3 regions of the Paenibacillus sp. 79R4 genome follow, and region 3 is predicted to be linked to each of the others. Evidence: riboswitches for the same ligand, from Rfam matches in the RefSeq annotation. Region 3 holds a riboswitch; each other region holds the start of a gene.
What was found. A riboswitch is a leader RNA that binds a small molecule or an ion and turns the genes downstream of it on or off. The one in region 3 is predicted to bind cobalamin.
Positions count from the first base shown of each region.

Region 1 (7,375 bases), on a different contig from region 3:
GCTTACTTTAAGCCACTATCTGATTATACACTATCCCGGCGGTTCTTCTACACTGCCGGGAATTTTATATTTAATCGCCCCTCTCTAGACCGATTGCCTTGAGGTCATCTGTACGTTTCCATGCAAATCACTCCATCATACAATGCATTACCACTGAAGGGAGGAATTCAAGCATGTATTCACAACATTGCTGCCATCGTGAACCAAGACCCAAAGTTCGCTTCAAGAGAATTGTTAAAACTCAGGTAACTACGATCAAGTTTGTACCAAAAGTAAGCAAACACTGCCACGTTACTGTGGATCACGGAGTCGTTAGTCCTCGCCGTCGCCGTCATCACCACAACCATCATCACCATCATAAGAACTGCTGTAGAAGCTGTTGGTAAATTAGCAATTCATTAGCCCCTTCAAAAATTTGAAGGGGCTGCGCATCGGATTACCGACCTTGATCCTTATTGTTATCTGCCCTAGGGTTAGCAGATTTTATTTTATCGCATGCATTTATTATCCGCCTCTTGGCATTCGTTTCACGGCGTATGTAGGTCATAAAATTAAGAAATAGGATATATAGAGGATAGAGCAGCGCGGCCGCTATTACTAACAATCCCAATACAGGCGGTGGAGAATCAGCCCGATCCGTGATAGGGAATAGACGGCTAATCCCATACATAAACATCACTGCATACGGCAGCCAGAGTACGGCAGTCCAGAACCTTGCTCCCCCACTTTCTAATAAGCGGTTCGTCAGATAGTACATCAGAAATGAAGCAGCAAGCAGGATCACGATCATCGCCCAACCGATGATCCTATTCATCTGCGCCAAATCAACGCCAGCCACTCTTGCAAGCCGATACGGCTCCGCCATCAGTTCAATTTGTATGGCAAAATGAAGTCCATATAAAGCGCTTATACCGTTCAGTTTAAGAAATCTAATCATAAGACCTCCCAGGCAAAGCGATATACTTATACCTCTAACGTCAGCCAGCCCGTTAAAGTTACTCCTGTCTGGAGGTATCAAAGCGTCTTTAACCCCACGGGCATCACCTCCCTTCCGGGAGATTAACCGACCACTCTTTTAAGCCGTACTCATACACAAGCTATATTATAGAAAATATTTTCTCATCATTATTGATAATCTATTTCTTGGCATCTATCTTCTTTTGCAGCTCCGATATTTCCCGCTCTGCGGCGGTGATTCCTCCCCGGAGCTCCTTTAAGGTATCCTTGTTCTCCTTGAGCTCCTCTTCGAGCTGCTTCAGTCGACCCGTTGAGTTTTGTTTTGATTTCTCCTTCTCAATTTCTGCAACTAAGGTTGTTATCTTATCCTTTCTCAACGCTATATTTACTTCACAGCTGCTAATTACACCACGTAAATGATTAATCCGATTAGTCCATTCTAAAGTCTCATCGACTAATACATTGTCTTCCATTGGACTTTGTGAATCGGTCGGTTCGCCTACTAAGACCGTCTTCCCCTCCACGGTTAAAGGAACTCCGAATGTTGCAGCCATCGCTCTAACAGGTGCATAAACAATCCCACCTAACACGGCGCCCTCCGATATCAAGGTACCGTCTGTTTTTTTAATGGTATAAATCCCCTTTTGCACATTCATTCGAGACCTGATGGAGCTGGAGAGAACGGATGCAATCCCGAAGAGCAGTACTCCCACAACGACCCCGGCTATAAACTTCTTCATTTCAAACCTCCTGGAAAATTACTTCTTACTTTTAATTATCGCTCGTTTTGGTGCAAGTTATGATAGAGCCCGCAATGGTAAAACACCACTTCACTTGAGTAAAGGGTGGAAAAACGGTAGATCATAAGCTTTTTACGCAAAAAGGCACGGCCCCAGAGAACTTCGGATACCGTGCCACGCTTGAAAAAGTAAGGATGCTGATGAGAGGATTCGAACCACCGACCTACGCATTACGAGTGCGTTGCTCTACCTGCTGAGCTACATCAGCATAATCTCTTCGAATTTCAGAAACAAAAAATATTATACCGCTTTTTTGGAAAAATGCAACCACAAAGACTGGAAAATGATTAAAGCTTCTCGCGTACGGAGCGCAGCTTCTGCTCAGAGGAGCTCACTTTATCTCGGCGGTCATCGATCTTGATCGAGGTGGATACGCGCATCGCCCCAGATTGGAATGGTGCTTCATGAAGGGCCCGGATCGCGGTAAAGATATCCTCAAGCTGCCCCTCAATAATCGTGCTCATGGAGGTCAGTGTATATTGAATGCCGGTTTGCTTCTCCAACACGCGCTGCAGCTCGGCTACATATGAACTGAGACTGGTGCTTCCTGTACCAACGGGAATAACTGTTACTTCTGCTATCGCCATCTTCAAGACTTCCTTTCTATTCCATATTAATTCTATTCTAACCACAACCCCGGGTGAAATTCAAACTCCGATTCGCTGGATTTCTGCTCAGATCTTCTAACGAAACTACTGAACGCTATTGCCGCGAAAAAAAGCACAAATTCAATTTAACGAAACTACATATCGTTATTTGGGCTTGTACCTGCTGAAACCGACTATTTTGGGCCAAATAGCGATACCCAGTTTCGTTACATTTTTCAGTCCCGCTTTTTCGTCCAAATAACGTTATCCAGTTTCGTTAGAGACGGTTTCGTAGATGCCAGTCGAATCCCCTCCCTTCTCTCCAATAATCACTCATTCAAGCATCTGTGCAGTCCATAAAAGTTCACAATTTTTTTCGACCCCGACTCGCCGCATCACATCTGCTTTCTCCTGTTTTTCAGTTAATTTTCACTCGTCAATCCTTCTTATGACCTGTTTACAAACACAACATATTGGGCTATGATCAATTCCAGACAACCAAATATAGTATGAACAGGTGGTTCGGTGCATTTTATACTACCGGATCTTAAAAGGGAAGCGCGGTGCAAATCCGCTGCGGTCCCGCCACTGTGACCGGAAGCTTGGGAGGCTTCACAGCCTCTATAAGTGAGTGTTCAAAAAGGTCAGTTTTCAACACCGAGAAGGTTAGATGAAGCCAAAGGCAATAGGAGCGCGGCGCGGGCAATACCTGCGCAAGCACCGGAAAGCCCGGCTGAATTCAAGATTTGATACCGATGGCTGATCAAAAAGTGAACTTTTTGAACACACTCTACAAGCGATACAAGCGATTCGGCGGCAATATGCCACTGCGGGTAGGCAAGCCTGTGGGAAGGCGCCACTGAATAACCCGGAAGCCAGGAGACCTGCCTGTTTCAATGACACCGCTAATGACCTGCGAGGAATCAGGCAGGTGTCCGCTTGCAGCTGCTACATACTATTTCAGCTATACACTATCCGAGCACAGGAGTACTGTGTTTGATGGAGCGCAATCGGGCATTTTCGACCTTCAAGCAGGTTGGAAATGCTTTTTATATGTCTAGAATGTCTAGTAATTAGAGGGGAGCACTTAGTTATGGCTTTATTAAATCGAATTTATACGGATCAGGAGCAAATGCTGGATGAGGTGATTCATTTAGGGGAAGAAATTGTTGCCAGCTCCAACCTGGATGCACTGCGCGAGAATGCAAACCTGAACGGTGAGAGCTTCTCCGGCAAAATGAGCAAATTTGGCAGTGAGTACGCCAAATGGTATGCAAATCACTTTGTGATGCCTAACCATCTGGTACAAGCTATTCAAGACAATATCGTCTATGTGCATGACCTGGATCAATATGCCATCGGCACGACGAACTGCATCTTCATTCCATTTGATAAACTGCTCGCTCAAGGCTTTAACACCGGAAATGGCAGCGTTCGTCCGCCTAATTCGATCATGACAGCTATGGCGCTGGTGGCGATCATTTTCCAATCCCAGCAAAATGCCCAGTATGGCGGCGTCTCCTCCAATAAACTGGATCACGATCTGGCCCCTTATGTAAGGAAGTCGTTCGCGAAGTATTTCCGCAAAGGGCTTGGCTACTTTGAAGAAGGAGACGAGGCGGCGGACCTGGGTGAAATCTCCATGAGTCGCAGCGACCTTCAGGAGCAATATCCGAGAACTTTCAAATATGCCTCCAAGGAGACCGAATCAGAAACTTTACAGGCTGCGGAGAGCCTGATTCATAACTTGAATACGATGTCGAGCCGGGCGGGCGGACAAATCCCGTTCACCAGCATCAACTATGGGACCTGCACCTCTCCGGAGGGACAATTGGTCATCCAATCCCTGCTGAAGGCGACGATGCGCGGTCTGGGCAGCGGTGAGACACCGGTCTTCCCGATCCAAATTTTCAAATGCAAACAAGGGATCAATCAGGATAAAGAAGATCCGAACTATCATCTATTCCTGATGGCCGCAGAATGCTCGGCCAAACGACTGTATCCCAACTTCGCTAACCTGGATGCGCCGCTCAACCTGCAATACTATGACCCCACCAATCCGGATACGGAATTTGCAACCATGGGATGCCGCACTCGCGTATTAAGCGACCGCTTGGGACGCAACCATCTGTCCGGCAAAGGCAATCTGTCCTTTAATACAATTAATCTCGTCAAGCTTGGACTGGAGCACGGTATCGCGCTGGGACGGCGCAAAAAGGCCGATGAGCGCGGCTTCTACCGCGAGCTGAAGCATTATATGGATATCGCAACGGATGGCTTGCTGCACCGCTTCGAGATTCAGTCTCGCCAAAAGGCCAAAGCTTCCGATTTCATGATGCGCGAAGGCGTCTGGGAAGGTGGCGAGCAGCTCGCCCCTGACGATCAGGTTGGAGACCTGCTCAAGCACGGCAGCCTGTCGATCGGATTCATCGGGCTCGCGGAATGCATGAAGGCATTGTACGGCAAGCACCATGGCGAAGATGAGGAAGTATATCGCAAAGCTTATGACCTGATCTCTTATATGCGCAAATATTGCGACGAGCAGAGTGAGCGCCACAATCTGAATATTACGCTGTTCGCAACGCCTGCCGAAGGGCTGTCCGGCAAGTTTACCAAGCGTGACCGGGCTGTGTACGGCAAGGTGGCTGAAATTGTAGACCGTGAATACTATACCAATTCGTTCCACATCCCGGTGTACTATACCATAAGTGCAGCGAAGAAAATTGAGTTGGAAGCCCCGTTCCATGATCTTTGCAACGCCGGCGCTATCTCTTATATCGAGCTGGATGGGAATGCTCGCAATAATCCGGCTGCATTCATCAACATTGTAAAATTTGCGTTATCCAAGCAAGTCAGCTATTTCAGCATTAACCATCCGATTGACCGCTGCACATCCTGCGGCTATGAGGGGATTATCGGAGCTACCTGCCCTTCCTGCGGTCAGCATGAGAATGATGTGCATATCCGTCGCCTGCGCCGGGTAACAGGCTACTTGACCGGAGACTATCAGACCCGCTTCAACGCCGCTAAACAGGCAGAGGTTCGGGATCGGGTGAAACACGGGATATGAACATCTGCGGTTATTACCCGGAATCAATAAATGAAGGCGAAGGCCTGCGCGCCTCCATCTTCATCAGCGGATGCCGCCACCGTTGTCCGGGCTGCTTCAGCCCGGCTACGTGGAACTTCAATTATGGAGAACCATTTACAGAAGAACGGCAGGCAGAGATTATCTCGGATATTAAAAATAACCCTCTATTAAGCGGGGTCTCTATTCTTGGCGGCGATCCCTTTTTCTCTGCTGAAGAGGTCAATGATTTCATCGATCGATTGCGCCAGGAAGCTGGCCCGGTTCCGATCTGGATATATACAGGATATACATTTGAAGAACTGCTGGCGATGCCGGGTACCCCGGAATTTGGCCTGCTGGAACGCTGTGATGTTCTTGTCGATGGAAGATTTATAAAAAATTTAAGGGACCCCTCTCTGCTCTATCGAGGCAGCTCTAACCAGCGTATTATAAGGATTCCAGAGAGCTTGGCAGCCCAAAAAGTTATAGATTGGGAACCCTTGTACTCTTTCTAGCCTACCTCGTTTCTTGTATAATTGATAATCTGTGATGTTTCTCACAGTGAATATGGTGAAATATATACCAACCGGCGCGACATACTCTCTCAGCGCCCCTTTTTTTCGCTGTTTATTTGCAATTTTAAATAACAAGTTTTGTAGTTTCGCACAGCTTTGGCTGCTGCCTGATCTTATATCACGAAAGCGAGGATATTCCATGCCATCATTTGTAACCAAACCTAATAACCGCCAACTGGCGTTCGACAGCGAGCGTCTGGGCATCTACGCCGACCGTATTCTGGAGGGCTTGAACAAAATCGATAAGGAGCGCCTGCTGCGCGGTGTGCAATCCAAATTGAGACGCGATGTCGTTACCGGAGAGGAGATCAGCAGTGCATTTACGATGTCTGCGCTTGAGCTCGTGACCAAGGAAGAGCCGGAGTGGAAATTCGCCGCTGCCCGCGCCCTGCTGACATCCCTGTATAAGAAGGCCGCCGTGAACCGCCGCTATAAATCTTATCCGGATCAGCCTTACGGTTCGTTCTACCATCTGATCTCCGACCTATGCAAGAGCGGTATCTATCGTGAAGAATTGCTAGAGTACTATACTAAAGAACAAATCGACGAGCTTGGAGAGGTAATTGACCCATCCTGTGATTTACTGTTCGACTATATCGGGCTGCTTACGCTATCCGAGCGTTATCTGGCTGCTGACTTTGAAGGTCGCACCATGGAGCTGCCGCAAGAACGCTACATGGTCATTGCCATGTACTTGATGCATAAAGAACCGGCAGAGAGACGGATGGAGCTTGTCAAAGAAGCCTACTGGGCGATGAGCCATATTTACATGACCGCGGCAACGCCAACGATGTCCAATGCCGGCAAGAAGGTAGCCGGGCAGCTCTCCAGCTGCTTCATCGATACCGTTGACGATTCCCTCGAAGGGATCTTCGACTCCAATACCGATGTGGCTCGCCTCAGCAAGATGGGCGGCGGAATCGGTGTCTATCTCGGCAAAGTCCGGGCCCGTGGATCAGATATCCGCGGCCACAAGAACACAAGCTCTGGCGTCATCCCCTGGATTCGCCAGCTTAACAACACCGCGGTCAGCGTAGACCAGCTTGGCACGCGCAAAGGCGCAATCGCCGTCTACCTTGACGTATTTCATAAAGATATTCTCTCCTTCCTCGACCTGAAGCTTAACAACGGGGATGAGCGGATGCGCGCGCATGATATTTTCCATGGCGTATGTCTGCCTGACTTGTTCATGGAGGCTGTAGAGAACCGGGGTGAGTGGAATCTGTTCTGCCCGCATGAAGTGAAGAAGACGATGGGCTGGAAGGACGCAAACGGACGTCCGCTGGGCTTGGAGGATTTCTATGATGAGGAAGTCGGCAAGGGCGAATTCCGCGAGAAATATCAAGAAGCAGTGGATCACCCCACCCTGTCCCGGATCACAATGCC
Region 1 is NZ_QJOT01000026.1:38,026-45,400, forward strand. It holds gene DMN77_RS22825 (hypothetical protein) at 437-937, opposite strand; gene DMN77_RS22830 (hypothetical protein) at 1,137-1,697, opposite strand; tRNA gene DMN77_RS22835 (tRNA-Thr) at 1,893-1,965, opposite strand; gene DMN77_RS22840 (MTH1187 family thiamine-binding protein) at 2,045-2,344, opposite strand; cobalamin riboswitch at 2,851-3,075, shown strand; gene DMN77_RS22845 (anaerobic ribonucleoside triphosphate reductase) at 3,438-5,414, shown strand; gene nrdG (anaerobic ribonucleoside-triphosphate reductase activating protein) at 5,411-5,929, shown strand; gene DMN77_RS22855 (ribonucleoside-diphosphate reductase subunit alpha) at 6,129-7,375, shown strand, end outside.
Region 1: it holds a riboswitch for cobalamin, as region 3 does, so the genes downstream of both, DMN77_RS22845 (anaerobic ribonucleoside triphosphate reductase) here and metE (5-methyltetrahydropteroyltriglutamate--homocysteine S-methyltransferase) in region 3, are expected to answer to the same signal.

Region 2 (7,375 bases), on a different contig from region 3:
GTTCGTCATTAAGACCCGTTCCCCGGCCAACGCATTCCTGCGGCGATTTTCCGGTCAACACGCTCATCACTGCCGCACTGGCCGTGGTATTACCGATCCCCATCTCGCCGGTCACGAACAATCTTGATCCGTTGGCTACTGCCGCCTCCACCGTATCGATTCCCGCCAGTACGGCCGCTTCCGCTTCCTCACGGCTCATCGCCGGACCTTTGGCCATATTCGCTGTCCCATAGCGGATCTTCTTCATAACAAGCTCCGGGTGTGACAATTTGGCATTTACTCCGATGTCCACGCACATCACCTCGGCTCCGGCTTGACGAGCCAGCACATTCACTGCTGCTCCACCGGCCAGGAAGTTATGTACCATCTGCGGAGTTACCTCCGCTGGAAAAGCACTGATGCCTTCCTCGCACACACCATGATCAGCAGCCATAACGATGACAGAACGCTTGGATAAATCGGGATGTACCTTCCCGGTAATTCCCGCTAGCTTCACGGCCAGATTCTCCAGCTTCCCGAGGCTCCCCGGCGGCTTGGTTAACTGATCGAGATGCTCTGCCGCAGCTGCTGAAGCAGCCTCGTCCGGAGCTGAGATTTTATCGATAACTTGTGCGATTAAATGATTCATGTGTATATCCCCTTCCTGATGCGTGATATGCGACTATACCATAACTATATCACTAATATTGCAAGATCCTGCTGCAAAATATGAACTAGCGATGACCTGTTCACCAGTTTAGATGCTCTATCATTCACTACTAGTTTCCTTACGCAGCAATAACTGGGGCTCTCCGTGATCGGGGTGAGCAACGATATGAGACTGCACCTGAAATACCGCTTCAATCAATTCAGAATTAATAATTTCCGCAGGTGAACCTTCTGACACAATTTTCCCCTGATGAAGCACAAGCAAATGGTCGCAATACAGCGCGGCCAGATTGAGATCATGCATGACCGATACGACCGTCAAGCCCGCTTCACGCTGCCAGCTGGCGACCAGCTCCATAAACTGTGTCTGATGTCGGATATCCAGATAAGTCGTTGGCTCATCGAGCAGGACGATCTCAGGCTGCTGGGCCATCACTTTGCCCAAGGCCACCCGCTGCCGCTGTCCGCCGCTTAATACATGAAGCGGCCGATGAGCCAGAGCATTCAGCTCAAGCTTATCCATAATACCGTCCATTAGTTGCCGAGCGGCTTCACTATCTTCTCTGCCGCGCCAATTCTGGAACGGAAACCGCCCCATCTCAATCACTTCCCGGACAGGATAGGCTACTGCCGGAAGCCCATCCTGCTGCAAAACCGCCAGCTTGCGCGACAGCTCCTTGCGCCCGTATTCGGCAATCAGCCTGCCATCCAGGCTGATCTCGCCGCGGTTCGGCTTCTCTACTCCGGACAAGAGGCTGATCAACGTTGATTTCCCGCTGCCATTTGGACCGATGATGCCCCAGAACTGCCCGCGTTGGACCCGCCAGTTTATATCCTCAAGTACGGACAAACTTCCATATGATTTATCAATATGCCGCACTTCAATCAACGCATCTCCACCTCTCTTTCCTTCTTCTTGCGATACAGCAAGTAAGCGAAGAAAGGCGCCCCTACGAAGGCTGTGACAATTCCCAACGGTATCTCGATTGGCGCCAGCAGCGAACGCGCTGCCAGATCGCTCCACATCATGAAGATGCCCCCGCCAAGCGCGGAGAGCGGAATAATCAGGCGATAATCAGGACCCGTAATCAGGCGAATAATATGCGGTACGACCAGGCCGACAAAGCCAATCACTCCGGATACCGAGACAGCCGCTGCCGTGAGCAGCGTGGCCACGAACAACACCGATAACTTGGTAAATTCCACATTGAGTCCCGTATGGGTGGCTTGTCGCTCGCCAAGCGCGAGCAAATTCAGCGTCCTGGCCCGACTCCAGAGATAAATGAACCCCAGCGCCAAATATGGCAGCAGGATGGCCGTATACGACCATCCTCGCAAGCTTAAGGAGCCCATCGTCCAATATAAAATTTCATTCACCGTCTTCTTCGACATCGCTGTCAGAAAGGAGACGACAGCCCCGAGGAAAGACTGCATCACAACGCCTGATAGAATCAAATTCTCGATCGGTATTTTCCCGTTCTCCCGAGCCAGCCACATCACGATCCATAACGTTAAAGATCCTGTTAAAAATGCAACAGCCGGCAGTGTGAACACTCCGATTACGGAGTACTGCCAGCCAAGAAAGATTAATACTGCGGCCCCTAGCGCTGAGCCCGATGACACGCCAAGTGTAAATGGATCGGAGAGCGGATTGCGCAGTACTCCCTGAAAAGCAGAGCCCGCTACCGCGAGCGAAGCGCCGACCAGCAGGCCCAGCATCACTCGCGGAAGGCGAACCTTCATAACAATCTGTTCAGAAGCCATGCTCCAATCCGGAGTAATATGATCGCCAACCCACGGAATATGATGCGCGAGAATGGCGATAATCTCTCCGGCCGGCAAATATACCGAGCCAACCCCGATACAGATCAAGACGGTGATTGCGAGCAAAGCAAGACCTATGATTCCGTATCCGGCCAGCTTCGTCCTCATGGCTGCATCAATTCCGGATAGATCGCTTTGGCCACTTCAATCAGTCCTTGCGTTACGCGTGGGCCCGGACGGCTAAGCAAATTATCATCCAGTCCGATAACCTGATCATTTTTCACAGCCGTAATTTGATCCCAGCCGCTGCGTCCTTTTACAATCTCGGCCAAGGTCTTGTCATTTTCAATTACGCTCTTGGCATACAGAATCACATCAGGATTTGCCTTGATGATATTCTCTTCGTTGATCTGGCTCCAGCCTTCTATATCGGAAGCAACGTTAACGCCTCCGGCGAGCGTAATCATCTCGTCCATAAACTCGCCTTTACCAACAGTCCAGCCTGGCGAGAACTCGATATATACTTTTTTCTTATCTTCTTCTTTAACCGATTTTACGGCTTCTGTTACTTGGTTCAGCTCATCCTGCATCTGCTTTACAACTTGCTCCGCCTCAGCTTGATGATCCGTAATTTGTCCAATCATCTTAATATGGTCCATTACGTTATTCACTGTCTTCGGATTGGATTTAAATACTTTAATCCCGAGATCAGTCAAGCTCTTGATCGTCTCTTCCTTGATCATCGTCCCTGTTACAACGACAAGATCCGGTTCAGCCGCTACAACGGATTCTACATTAACTTGGAAGCCGCCCATCTTCGGCTTGGACAACGCGGCTTCCGGGTAATCATCATTATCGGAGACGCCGACAATCTGCTCGTCCAGACCGATTGCGAACAAACCTTCCGTTTCCGAAGGAGACAAGGAGACAATCTTCTGCGGAGCCGCGTCAAATGTAACCTCCGTGCCGAAATCATCCTTTACCGTAAGCGGGTAGGCCGTATGCTGTGCTTCCCCTGCATTTCCGCTATTGTTGCTCTGTTCAACAGCCTGATTCGTGCTGTTATTTGCCGCCCCGTTCGCAGCATTATTCGTTGAATCATTGGTGCCACATCCTGCAACGACCATAATGACGAGCGTCAGTAGGGCGGCCGCCCATATTTTTCTCCAGTTCTTCAAGTTTTCCCTCTCCTTTTGAATAATTTTTTGTTCTTGCTTTTGTTCTTGCTTTTGTTCTTGCTTTTGTTCTTGCTTTTGTTCTTGCTTTTGTTCTTGCTTTTGTTCTTGCTTTTGTTCTTGCTTTTGTTCTTGCACGCCATTGCTTATGCTTGGAGTCCTTGCAAGTGGTGTTCAAAAAGGTCGCCTTTCAGCACCGAGGCTCCTGCTTCCGGCAGGATTTTTTAATTTCTGATCAAAAGCGGACTTTTTGAAACTACTACAACAAAAAGAAAACCCGATCCGATAGGATGGGTTACGTCTACAAAGTATTATGTCTGATCCGGACAGAACAAGTAACCTCCATACGCAGATCAGCATCTTTAGCTTAGCAGAACGCCATCCTTTCCTCGAAGGACCGTCTCATATACTCGCGGCAGGTCTCCTGACTTACAGGTTAAGACTTGAAGCCCGCCTTCCCATCAACTTGAGCGCTGACAGTGGCAAATTAGGCTTCGTTCCTGTTTACAGTGGCGGGACCGCGCCGGACTTGCACCGGCTTCCCTTTTCACCCGAGCGTATGGCGTCATGCGCCGCTAACTCAGGACCAGCAAGTATTTTTATTCAATTAATCAGCTCGAAGCAAGGCTATCTTCTCTATTGGATTATAGGGGAAAAGAAGATTGAACACAATATCCAGAGCCGTTCATATAGCTCTATCTACTGCAGCAATTCTGCATTAAGATGGCCTTAACCCCCCTCACTCGCTCCTGCACAGCCATACATTGCGAATAAATGAACCTTTCAAGATTTTCCCTTGATCCATTACCGTCAGACCGGCCTCGCGAATCTCCTCCTCAAGCGGCTCTGAAGAGACAATCACCGAACGGATGCTAATTCGCTTCAGACTCGTAAGCATCCTAATCCGTTCATCTCGTGGAAGCACCGAACAGAGATTATAGGGCATATCAAGAACCGCGGCGTCGTAATGTTCAGTTATGTCGTTCATATCACCGATCTCTACCAAGCCTTTCGACTCATAGCCAAAATGGTGCAAATTCACACGTGCGCCCTTAATCGCCAGCGGATTAATATCCCGACCGACCATGTCGATCCCCATCGACAACGCCTCGATCAGCACATTGCCCATGCCGCAGCAGGGATCGATCAACCGCAAGCCATCCGGTTGAGGAGCCGCGATATTAACTAATGCGCGAGCAACTGCGGTGCTGAGTCCTGTCGAGTAATTTTGCGGCTTATGCTTATGCTCCAGCCAGACTGAACGTGCCGGATGACAGACCCCCAGCGTCCAGCGCCCGTGATGAGAGAGCAAGCCATAGATCAGATCCGGCGTACGCATCTCCGCCTTGCCGCGAATCACACTCCCAACCTGACGCTCCATCTGCCGCTGCTCGTCAAAGCTGCGCGGATCACCATTTTTGATATATTTTACTTTAAATGTCCTATCCTGAAGCTCCAGCTCAGCTGCCTGCCGCAGCAGTTCCTCCCAAGAAACCTCGCTAATCCATACATCCATCCTCAGCGACAGATAAGGACTGCGGCTCGGATCGATTACAATGGACGTATCCACAAATGGATACGGTCCAACAGGATCAACAGCATATCCAAATAGCGCCTGAAGCTCCATCCTGCACAGATCACGCTCTGTCTCATGACAGGCAAAAGGGTAAATATATCGGCTGGAACTCTCCATTTGCTGCATCAAATCTCTCATTCCTCTTTTGACCAATTGAATTCCTCAGAGCACCATCATACCCCTTTTCCCCGCAAAAAGAAAAGCTAGAGACTAACCCGCGATGGCCTCATACGCTGTAACATTCGAATCTCGATAAGATAATCGTAATTGAGCGCACTTATAAGGTCGTCCATAGGTTTCTTCTCCTTGTTAAAGGCTGGATTTCCCTTGCAAGAGCCTCATACACTGTAACTCTTGAATTTTAATAAGATAAGCTGTAAACAGGGCTCATGTATGAGATCGATCATAGGTATCTGTACATTGTTAAAATCTATAACCTGCCTCCGCGATGGCCTCATACGCTGTAACCTTCGAATCTCGATAAGATAATCGTAGTTGAGCGCATATATTAGGTGGTTCCTTGAGTATCTGCTCTTTGTCCTAAGAACCTAACGGAAATGAGGTGCGCTATTTGAACAAAAAAGCGATTTTAGAAAATCTAACGGAAATGAGCGACCTTATTAGGGGGAATTTCTACGAAATTGATTGTTTTATCAACAAATAGCGGAACCCCTTTCCGTTACAATTTAATAGGGGTCAAATTAGGGGAAATAGAGGCTGTGAGTTCCGTTAGAACAATCTGATATCCGACAACCAGCAGTCCGACAATCCCACAACCCAACAAGTCAGCAATCCGACTATCTAACAAGCCAACAAGTCAACTAACCAACTAACCAACAGTCCTGCAATCTATCAATTCAATTAACCAACTAACCGGCAGTCCTACAATCTATCAATTCAACAATCTAACAAATCAATGATCCAACCAGCCCACAAGCCGATAGTCTAACGATCCAGCGATCCGACAGGCCAACCATCCATAAATTTATAGATTCAACAAGCCAACAGTCCCACAGCCCTGCTGCCCTACCGCCCAGCAATCTAACGGCCCAAAAGCTAATAACTCAACAGATAACACCCAACAGCTAATCCAATAAGCTGATAAGGCAAACCGTGGGGTCGACCGACCACCGTCATGCAGCAAAGGACCGCGCGCAGTCCCCTGCGCGCAGTGCGAAAAAGGACTCCATAGACGCATAAGAAGAGGCCGCGTAACGCAAGTTACGAGACCTCTTCTTATAACTCTTCTATAAATATCTGCCTATCGGCGCACAGGCGCTAAGCTGATCACGCCATAACGACCCAGCACTTTGCGGCCGAACAGGCCAAACAGGCGATCGGTTATAAAGCCCATCAGGCCCAGACTGATCAGACCAACGAAAATCCAGTCTGTCCGGAAGAATAAGCGCGAGTTCCAGATCAGGAAGCCTACGCCTTCGTTCGAGGCAATCATCTCTGCCCCGACAATGGCCATATAGGAGGTGCCCATGGCTAGGCGTACACCGGTGAACATATACGGCGCGGTTGCCGGAATGATGACATAGCGGACGATCTGCCATTCGGATGCCCCCATACTGCGGGCTGCGCGGATCTTATCCTCTTCAACGGCCAGCACCCCGGTCAAGGTGTTCATAATGACGATAAATAGAGTCGCATATAGAATCAGAGCGATCTTGGATTGCTCGCCGATTCCGAACCAGACGAGGAACAAAGTAATAAAAGCGATCGGCGGAATGAACCGGATAAAATTGAGAAAAGGTTCTGCGAAGGAACGGATCGCTGCAACCTTCCCAATAAGCAGGCCCAGTGGAATCGCGATTAAGCTGCCAAGCGCCCAGCCTGTAAATACCCGGTAAAAGCTGATGCCGATATATTGCAAAAGCGACCCGTCCTGCAGCAGCTCCCGGGCCCCAGCCGCCGTATCAAGCGGACCAGGGATCACCTCCGGGCCGTACAGCAGTGAGCCCGTTTCCCAGGCCGCCAGAGCGAATATCCAAATCAACAGGAGGCTAATGCCTTTACTTCTCCATTTGCGCATATATCTCCCTCCTATTCCTCGAAATGCGACTGAATCAGATGGTAATATTCATAAAATTCCGCAGCAGTCACATCGCGTGGATAAGAGAGCGGAATCTCGTAAATCTGCGAGATGTGCGAGGAGGGTCCCGGCGACATGATGCCAATCCTTCCGCCGAGCAAAATTGCTTCCTGA
Region 2 is NZ_QJOT01000007.1:86,185-93,559, reverse strand. It holds gene cobT (nicotinate-nucleotide--dimethylbenzimidazole phosphoribosyltransferase) at 1-628, opposite strand, end outside; gene DMN77_RS11580 (ABC transporter ATP-binding protein) at 749-1,528, opposite strand; gene DMN77_RS11575 (FecCD family ABC transporter permease) at 1,534-2,580, opposite strand; gene DMN77_RS11570 (ABC transporter substrate-binding protein) at 2,577-3,590, opposite strand; cobalamin riboswitch at 3,985-4,194, opposite strand; gene DMN77_RS11565 (TRM11 family SAM-dependent methyltransferase) at 4,327-5,289, opposite strand; gene DMN77_RS11560 (ABC transporter permease) at 6,425-7,201, opposite strand; gene DMN77_RS11555 (ABC transporter ATP-binding protein) at 7,213-7,375, opposite strand, start outside.
Region 2: it holds a riboswitch for cobalamin, as region 3 does, so the genes downstream of both, DMN77_RS11570 (ABC transporter substrate-binding protein) here and metE (5-methyltetrahydropteroyltriglutamate--homocysteine S-methyltransferase) in region 3, are expected to answer to the same signal.

Region 3 (7,375 bases):
CCTCGACCGCTGCCCGCTATAGCTTCTCGACCTCGACCGCTGCCTGCTATAAATTCTCGACCTCGACCGCTGCCTGCTATAGCTTCTCGACCTCGACCGCTGCCTGCTATAAATTCTCGACCTCGACACTGGTTACATGCTCGATATTTCGTACAAAGTTATAAATTTCTGTTGTATATTCCTTCTCCGACGCTGTAATTACCATGTCTACCCGGTGGCGTCCTTCATCCAGGTCTTTGATCTTAAGCCGGCGGATGCGATGCTGCAGAATATGCCTGTTGCCGCTCTTGTCATCCTTGCGTTCAATAATCCGAATCAGATCCGTGACATTCCCATGCTCCTCCATGACGACCTTCAGGGAGACATCGCGTTGATTCAGCTTATAAGGCCCGATCCACTTAATGAGATATGGGACGAAATTCACAGCGAGAATCAGCAAAATAACAGCTAACCCGGCTTCGATATAAAATCCCGTACCAATCGCAATCCCGATCCCGGAAGCCGCCCAGATCATCGCCGCGGACGTAAGTCCGGAGATTCCTTCATTACTGCGGCGCAGTATTGCCCCTGCCCCCAGGAAACCGATCCCGCTTACAATCTGAGCCGCCAAGCGCATCGGGTCCATATTGGGATGATCCGGCCCGGCAAATTTCTGAAAGGCTTCAATCGAGACGATAGTCACAAGACAGCTTGAGATGCAGATGACCATACAGGTTTTGATCCCAAGCGGCTTCTGCTTCAGCTGCCGGTCGATGCCAATGAACAAACCAAATAATAAAGCAATGCAAAGTTTAAACACCGTTTCCCAATCCGAAACCATAACATTTCTCCTTCAATTATATTGAGTATTATTCATTATTTCCTAAGGTTTACTCACTTCACTGCAACCAAATACTTGCGAAGCCGTTTTCTGCGGAAACGTGCAGTTCTTCTCCCCAACCTCTGGCTTCATCCAGCAGAAGCGTTTTGAAAAAACGCATATCGCAAAAAAACATGAGCTTCAATGCTGAAAGTCTGACTTAAACATGAACATACATAAAGTAAACTCCATTTTATAATGAAGCACCAATAAAAAAAAGACTCAAAATGAGTCCCACTGTGCGAACGGTAAAATAATAGCCAGTACAGCTAATGTCGTTCTGAAAATGATCTCCTGCATAGATCCTGTATCGATCGCGACCGGCTTCGGCAAAAAGCGGAATTTCCGGTTCAATGGCCAGAGTAGAGCAACCCCTTGATCATTCAGAAGATCAATGAGCGGATGCGAGGCATAAGCGGCGATGATCGTCCAATAATAGAAGTCAGGCAATGGAGTCAACAGATAGCCTAACAACACCAGGAACAGCAGGGAATGTGTCAAAGTGCGGTGCTTAACGCGCAAGATTTGCAGCAGCCATGACAGCGGCAGCAGAATCTTGGCCATCGTTGATCCTCTCTTATCAATATCCGCTAGCGGGCCTACCAGACATCCAATGAGCAGCGCTGCTCCCGATTCCCAGGATAGAAGCGGCTGATTGTAGTAGATGATGACGCATTCGGCCGCGACTAGCCCTGCTAAAGTATGTGTCTTCTGAAGCATTCTCTAATTCCTCCGTATCTCTAAGCTGTATTCGCTATTATAGCAAAAAAAGAACGAAATAGTTTCATATTTTGCCGTGATACGACTTTTACTTACATTTTTTATCTGTTAAGGAGGAGCTGCCCATTCGGATAGAGAAATGATTACTTACCACTTTACGCCTGGGGCGGAGCAGGCGAAAGTAGGGATTCCGCACGACGGTCGCCAGTGCACAGCGGACGTATAACATAGATATTCTAATTTCAGGGGTTGTTCGACGTTGGAGTTAATCCGCAGGATTGAAGAACTTCGGTTGGAATTAAATAAACTTTCTACACGCAAGCTGACCGACCGGAAAATCGTAATTCTGAGCCAAAAGCTTGATCAATTACTCAACGAGTATCACAAGAACAACAAGTAATGGATTCAGAGGAGCCGCTTATAATGCGGCTCCTTTATCACTTCACCGCTATACTTTCTATTAAACTCATAAAAAAAGCTACCCCGCTAATCATAGATTAGTCGGGATAGCCCATTTTATATTCGGTGAATTGAGCAATCAGATGCTAACTAAATAAAATTAGAAGCGAGCAGCAAGGTCGGCGGCACGTTGGATGCCGTCCTGAATAATCTCATCGGCGCGATCCGGGAATTGATTATGGCCTTCAACGATCACATTCTCCGTGTTCTTAATTCCCCAGAATGCCAGCGTATTAGCTACATAATTCAAGGACATTTCCAAAGAAGCCATTGGTCCTTCGGAGTATACACCGCCACGAGCGTGCAACAATGCTACTTTCTTGTCGCCAACCAGGCCTACAGCGCCTTCTGGAGTATATTTGAAAGTCTTGCCTGCTTGATTCAAATAGAACAGGTAAGTCAGAAGTTGTGCAGGAATGGTGAAGTTCCACAATGGGAACGCAAATACCACTTTGTCTGCGTTCAGGAATTGATCAAGGTATGAGTTCGCAAGTTCAACAGCCTTTACTTCTTCCGGAGTTGCTTCGAATCCGTTAGCCAGTTTGTATCCTCCGTTAATGATGTCGTTGTCATAATACGGAAGGTTCGCTTCAAATACGTTCACTTCGGAAATTTCATCCCCAGGATGATTTTCCTTATAGGATTGCAAGAAGCTTTCATACAATTTTACTGTTGCGGATTGCTCAACCGGACGGTTGTTAGCTTTAACAAATAATACTTTAGCCATTTTATGGTTCCTCCTGGTGAATTTACTAGTTTCCTATCTACTAACTTTTTCTCTAGAGATATCGTTAACATAGTAAATTACCCAAGGTGATTTGTCAATTGCAGTTTCTAGAAAATTTTCTGTAGCTTTTGTCACACCTTCATTATTTTCCATTTAAGAACGTGAAATTACTTTCTCTCTATAGGTTTCTGCCGCTGACACCATATGTGACAAAGCTGCGACAGTTTCCTCCTGTCCCCTTGTCTTCAGTCCACAATCGGGATTAATCCAAAATAATTGTGGATCTAATACCTCGAGTGCCCGTTCGATCAAGGACAACATCTCTTCCTTGGAAGGAACCCTTGGACTATGAATATCATAGACGCCAAGGCCGATGCCAAGCGGATAAGTATGTTCCTCGAAGCTGCTGATCAGTTCTCCATGGCTGCGTGATGTCTCGATCGGGATTACATCGGCATCCAGAGCCTGGATCGAATCGATGATGTCCTGGAATTCACAGTAGCACATATGGGTATGAATTTGCGTCGTATCCTGCACCGAGCTTGTAGAAATCCGGAAAGCATTGACCGACCAATCCAGATATTCCTGCCAGTCCTCCCGTTTTAGAGGCAACCCTTCCCGCAGGGCAGGCTCATCCACCTGAATCATCTCGATCCCGGCTCTTTCCAGAGCTTCTACTTCCTTACGCAAGGCAAGGGCGATTTGATACGCAACATGCTTCCGCGGGATATCCGTCCGTACAAAGGACCAGTTCAATATAGTGATCGGTCCGGTCAACATACCTTTAACCGGCTTCGGTGTCAGCGATTGCGCATATTGTGTCTCTTTTACAGTCATCGGCTGACCGAATTCCACATCCCCGTAAATAATCGGCGGCTTCACGCAGCGCGTCCCATAGGACTGAACCCATCCCCCACGCGTAAAAGCAAATCCAGGCAGCTTCTCGCCGAAAAATTCAACCATGTCCGTACGTTCGAACTCTCCGTGCACGAGTACATCCAAACCGATATCTTCCTGAATTTGGATCCATTTATCAATTTCAGATTGAATATATTGATCGTATTGCTCCGTGGTCCATTCGCCTTTGCGCCATTTCTGCCGTGCCGAGCGCACTTCCTTGGTCTGCGGGAAGCTGCCGATGGTCGTCGTAGGAAGCAACGGCAGCTGCCATTTCTGCTCCTGCTTCACTCTGCGTGTGGTGAATTCGTTCTTCCGCACCGCGGGCTGCTGCAACGCCTGCTCCACACTACTGCGAACATGATGACGATTACGGACCGGGGCAGCAGACAATGCCTGAATGGACTGCTCATTCTCCGCGAATAAGGCAGGGATGGACAAGCTGCTGAACGATTCCTTGAGACTGGCGACTTCATCCAGCTTCTCTTCCGCAAAGGCCAGTGCATCCTTCAACAGCGGTTCCAGCTCCGTCTCCCCCTGCAGACTGACCGGTACATGCAGCAGGCTGCTCGCGGGCTGTACGATCACCTTTTCTGCCTGTGGAGCCAGCTCTACAATCTCATCCAGCAGCTGCCTCGCCGCTTTCAGATCACCGCGCCAAATGTTGCGTCCATCGATAACCCCGGCTCCAAGCACCTTGCCTGCCGGATAGCCAAATTCACGCAGCGCGGCAAGATTGCCCTCCAGACCGTGAACAAAATCCAAGCCAATCCCCTGTACCGGCAGAGCAATCACTTGCTGATATCCGGATACTGCAGCGAAGTAGGTTTGCAGCATGATGGAGATTCCCGGTACTTCCTGAGCGATCGTCTTGTAAATCAAATGAAGCTGCTGGATATCCTCAGCGGCTAGCTCCGTTACGAGAGCTGGTTCATCGATTTGTACCCAGGCTGCGCCTTCTGCCGCAAGCTCGCGCAGCACCTGAATATAGAGCGGCAGCAGCTTGTCGACCCAAGCACTGAACTCACCCTCCGCATATCCTTTGGACAATTTCAGGAACGTATACAAACCAAGCAATACGGGTCTGCCTTCCATTTGCAGGGCTTGCTTCGCTTCCCGGTACGCCTCCAGCGGATAATTTACAGTCAGCTTCGGCTCTCTGTCACCCAGCTCAGGTACAATATAGTGGTAATTTGTATTAAACCACTTGGTCATCTCGCTGGCCGCTGCCTGTTTATTTCCTCTGGCGATAGCATAATAAGTGTCTAGCGGTACCGCCCCGTCGGCATATTCGAATCGTGCCGGAATTAATCCGAACATTACCGCCGTATCCAGCACATGATCATAATAAGTAAACTCACCGACCGGAATAACATCGATTCCTTTGCTTTGCTGCGTACGCAAATTGTCCAGGCGGATCGCGGTTAGTCGTTCCCGCAGTTCAGGCTCCGCGATTTGCCCTGCCCAATAAGCCTCAATTGCTTTTTTCCATTCCCGATTTCGTCCGATTCTGGGATACCCAAGATTACCGCTTACGATTTTACCCAATTCAATCAACCTCCATAAATAATGTTTGATGGAATACACGTTTATAAATCCAGTCCAGTTTAAATAAAAAGAGGCCCCCTTTAAGCAATGCTAAAGAGAAACCTCTGTATAGATATACAATGGCAGTAATCTTTAACACCTCCCTATCTCCCGTAGGTAATGCAGTGTTGTCAGAATAGGCAGGTCTCCTGGCTCCAGATTCAACGTCTTCCTGCTGCCTTCCCGATGGGGTTCATCAGTGGCAAGAATCGCAACGGACTCCTCTGTTACAGTGGCGGGACCGCGCCGGCCTTGCACCGGACTTCCCTTTTAAGCTCCCAACAGAAGCACCTATTCCCACAAATATTAAGTTGAGAGGGCGCTCAAAATTCGCCTTTTTTGAACTCGATTTATTCTTAAATATCATCATACATGGCTTCGCGACACGATACAATCAGTAGTCTTATCGGAATTAACTATAACTAGTTATAATTGTCCTGAACCGCCTTTTGCAGCATGCCAATACAGCGATCGAGGTCGGTCTTTACCTGCTTCTTGTAAAGCTTGGCCTTATCCCGTCCCTCTTCCGTAAAATGGTACAGCACGATTTCCTGAAAATCCACGCTCGGATCATTTCCCTTCAGCTGCTTGGTCCGATACAGAACTCCCTCCTGCACCAGCTCATGCAACGCCCGGTAAATCTCGCTTAGCGGAGGCACGTACCCAAACGGCTGGAATTCCTCCTTCATTTCCTCCAGCATCTGATACCCATACCCGCGACGCTGCTCCACCTTCGTAATCAGGTATAACTTAATGTAAGCCCGCTGGGCAATCATAAAAGCCATGGGCGGTCACCTCCCTTTTGTTTCCAGTATATCGAACATATGAATTTTTCACAATAATGGACCTAATGGTCCTTTTTAAGTGGAATTAACGTTGCTAGAGCGTTGTATGGAGAGCAGTTAAAGTAAAAGTAACTAAGCAGCATGAATTTGATCTTCCTATTATGAATTTTTCATATACTGAAATTATATTATAAGGAGGTTGTTATCCCGCCTTGATTCCCCACTCTGGGGCAAGATAACCGGTTGTGAAATAAAAAACTAGGAGTTTGGAAGCTTAAACTTTTGTAGGAAAAAGAGTAAAATCAATATAATTGTTTAAAGTTGACACATCGTCTTTAAACGAAAGGGAGCTGTGGAATTGTGAACCGCTGGAACTATAAAAGGCTTAAGGAAGGTCCTTATTCAAGCGCGGGCATTTTCGGAGAGCAATACGCCTTTGAAATCCTTACAGGGATCTGCGATGTTCCCGAGTATTACCCCATTACCAAGGAAGAATTTGATACTTATGACGAGTGGAAAGAAAACTACGATAAAGTGGTAAGCGAGATCAAAAACAGGAAACTCATCTATAGCTCATATCGCGATTGGAGTGATAATAATCATGACGTTTGAACCGGAGAATACGCTTGAGGATATTTTAGTGAAGGCCGCAACCACCCCCTCTGCCCGAAATGATTTTTACAAGGAACTGATGGGCTCCAATATTTACACCATTCAATACGGTAGTGAACATGAGACGTACGAAGGAGTTCTACAAGAAGGTTCATCGATCCAGTTGTTAAATATTGAAATCAACCAGAAGCAATATATACCGATCTTCACTTCATTACGCCGTTTACAGGAGACCATTGACCAGGAAGTTCAGTATTGTTCAATGAATGCTGTGGATTTCTTTCAATTAACGCGTGGTGCTGATGTATTTCTAAATCCAACTTCGAGCTATGGAAAAGAATTTACGGCAGCAGAAATAGCGTCCATTTTAGATGGATCTATTTTTGCCTCTTCCCAGCAATATGAAGTTCAGCAAGAGACTGAGGTTATGATCGGACAACCGGCCGTTAATCCCAAAGAGCTTCTTGAAGCGCTAGGCAAACTATTTGCGGATATGAAAGAAGTAAGGCTCGCGTATCATGCGCATTTCTTCAATCCACAGGTGGATGAGAAGCCACACACACTCATTGCTCTTGAAGCAAATGGCAACATAGATGAGATTGTAGCTAAAGCGGGTATGGTGGCAAATTCCGTACATGTTCCTGACCCACCCGTTACATTTATTCAGTTGGATGGATCCTCGGGATTGGAAGATTATTTTAAGTCCAATGTTAAGCCTTTTTACAAAAA
Region 3 is NZ_QJOT01000002.1:178,504-185,878, reverse strand. It holds gene DMN77_RS02850 (MgtC/SapB family protein) at 107-820, opposite strand; gene DMN77_RS02845 (metal-dependent hydrolase) at 1,082-1,579, opposite strand; gene DMN77_RS02840 (aspartyl-phosphate phosphatase Spo0E family protein) at 1,839-1,979, shown strand; gene DMN77_RS02835 (FMN-dependent NADH-azoreductase) at 2,139-2,765, opposite strand; gene metE (5-methyltetrahydropteroyltriglutamate--homocysteine S-methyltransferase) at 2,919-5,210, opposite strand; cobalamin riboswitch at 5,372-5,559, opposite strand; gene DMN77_RS02825 (replication termination protein) at 5,672-6,034, opposite strand; gene DMN77_RS02820 (hypothetical protein) at 6,395-6,646, shown strand; gene DMN77_RS02815 (enhanced serine sensitivity protein SseB C-terminal domain-containing protein) at 6,636-7,375, shown strand, end outside.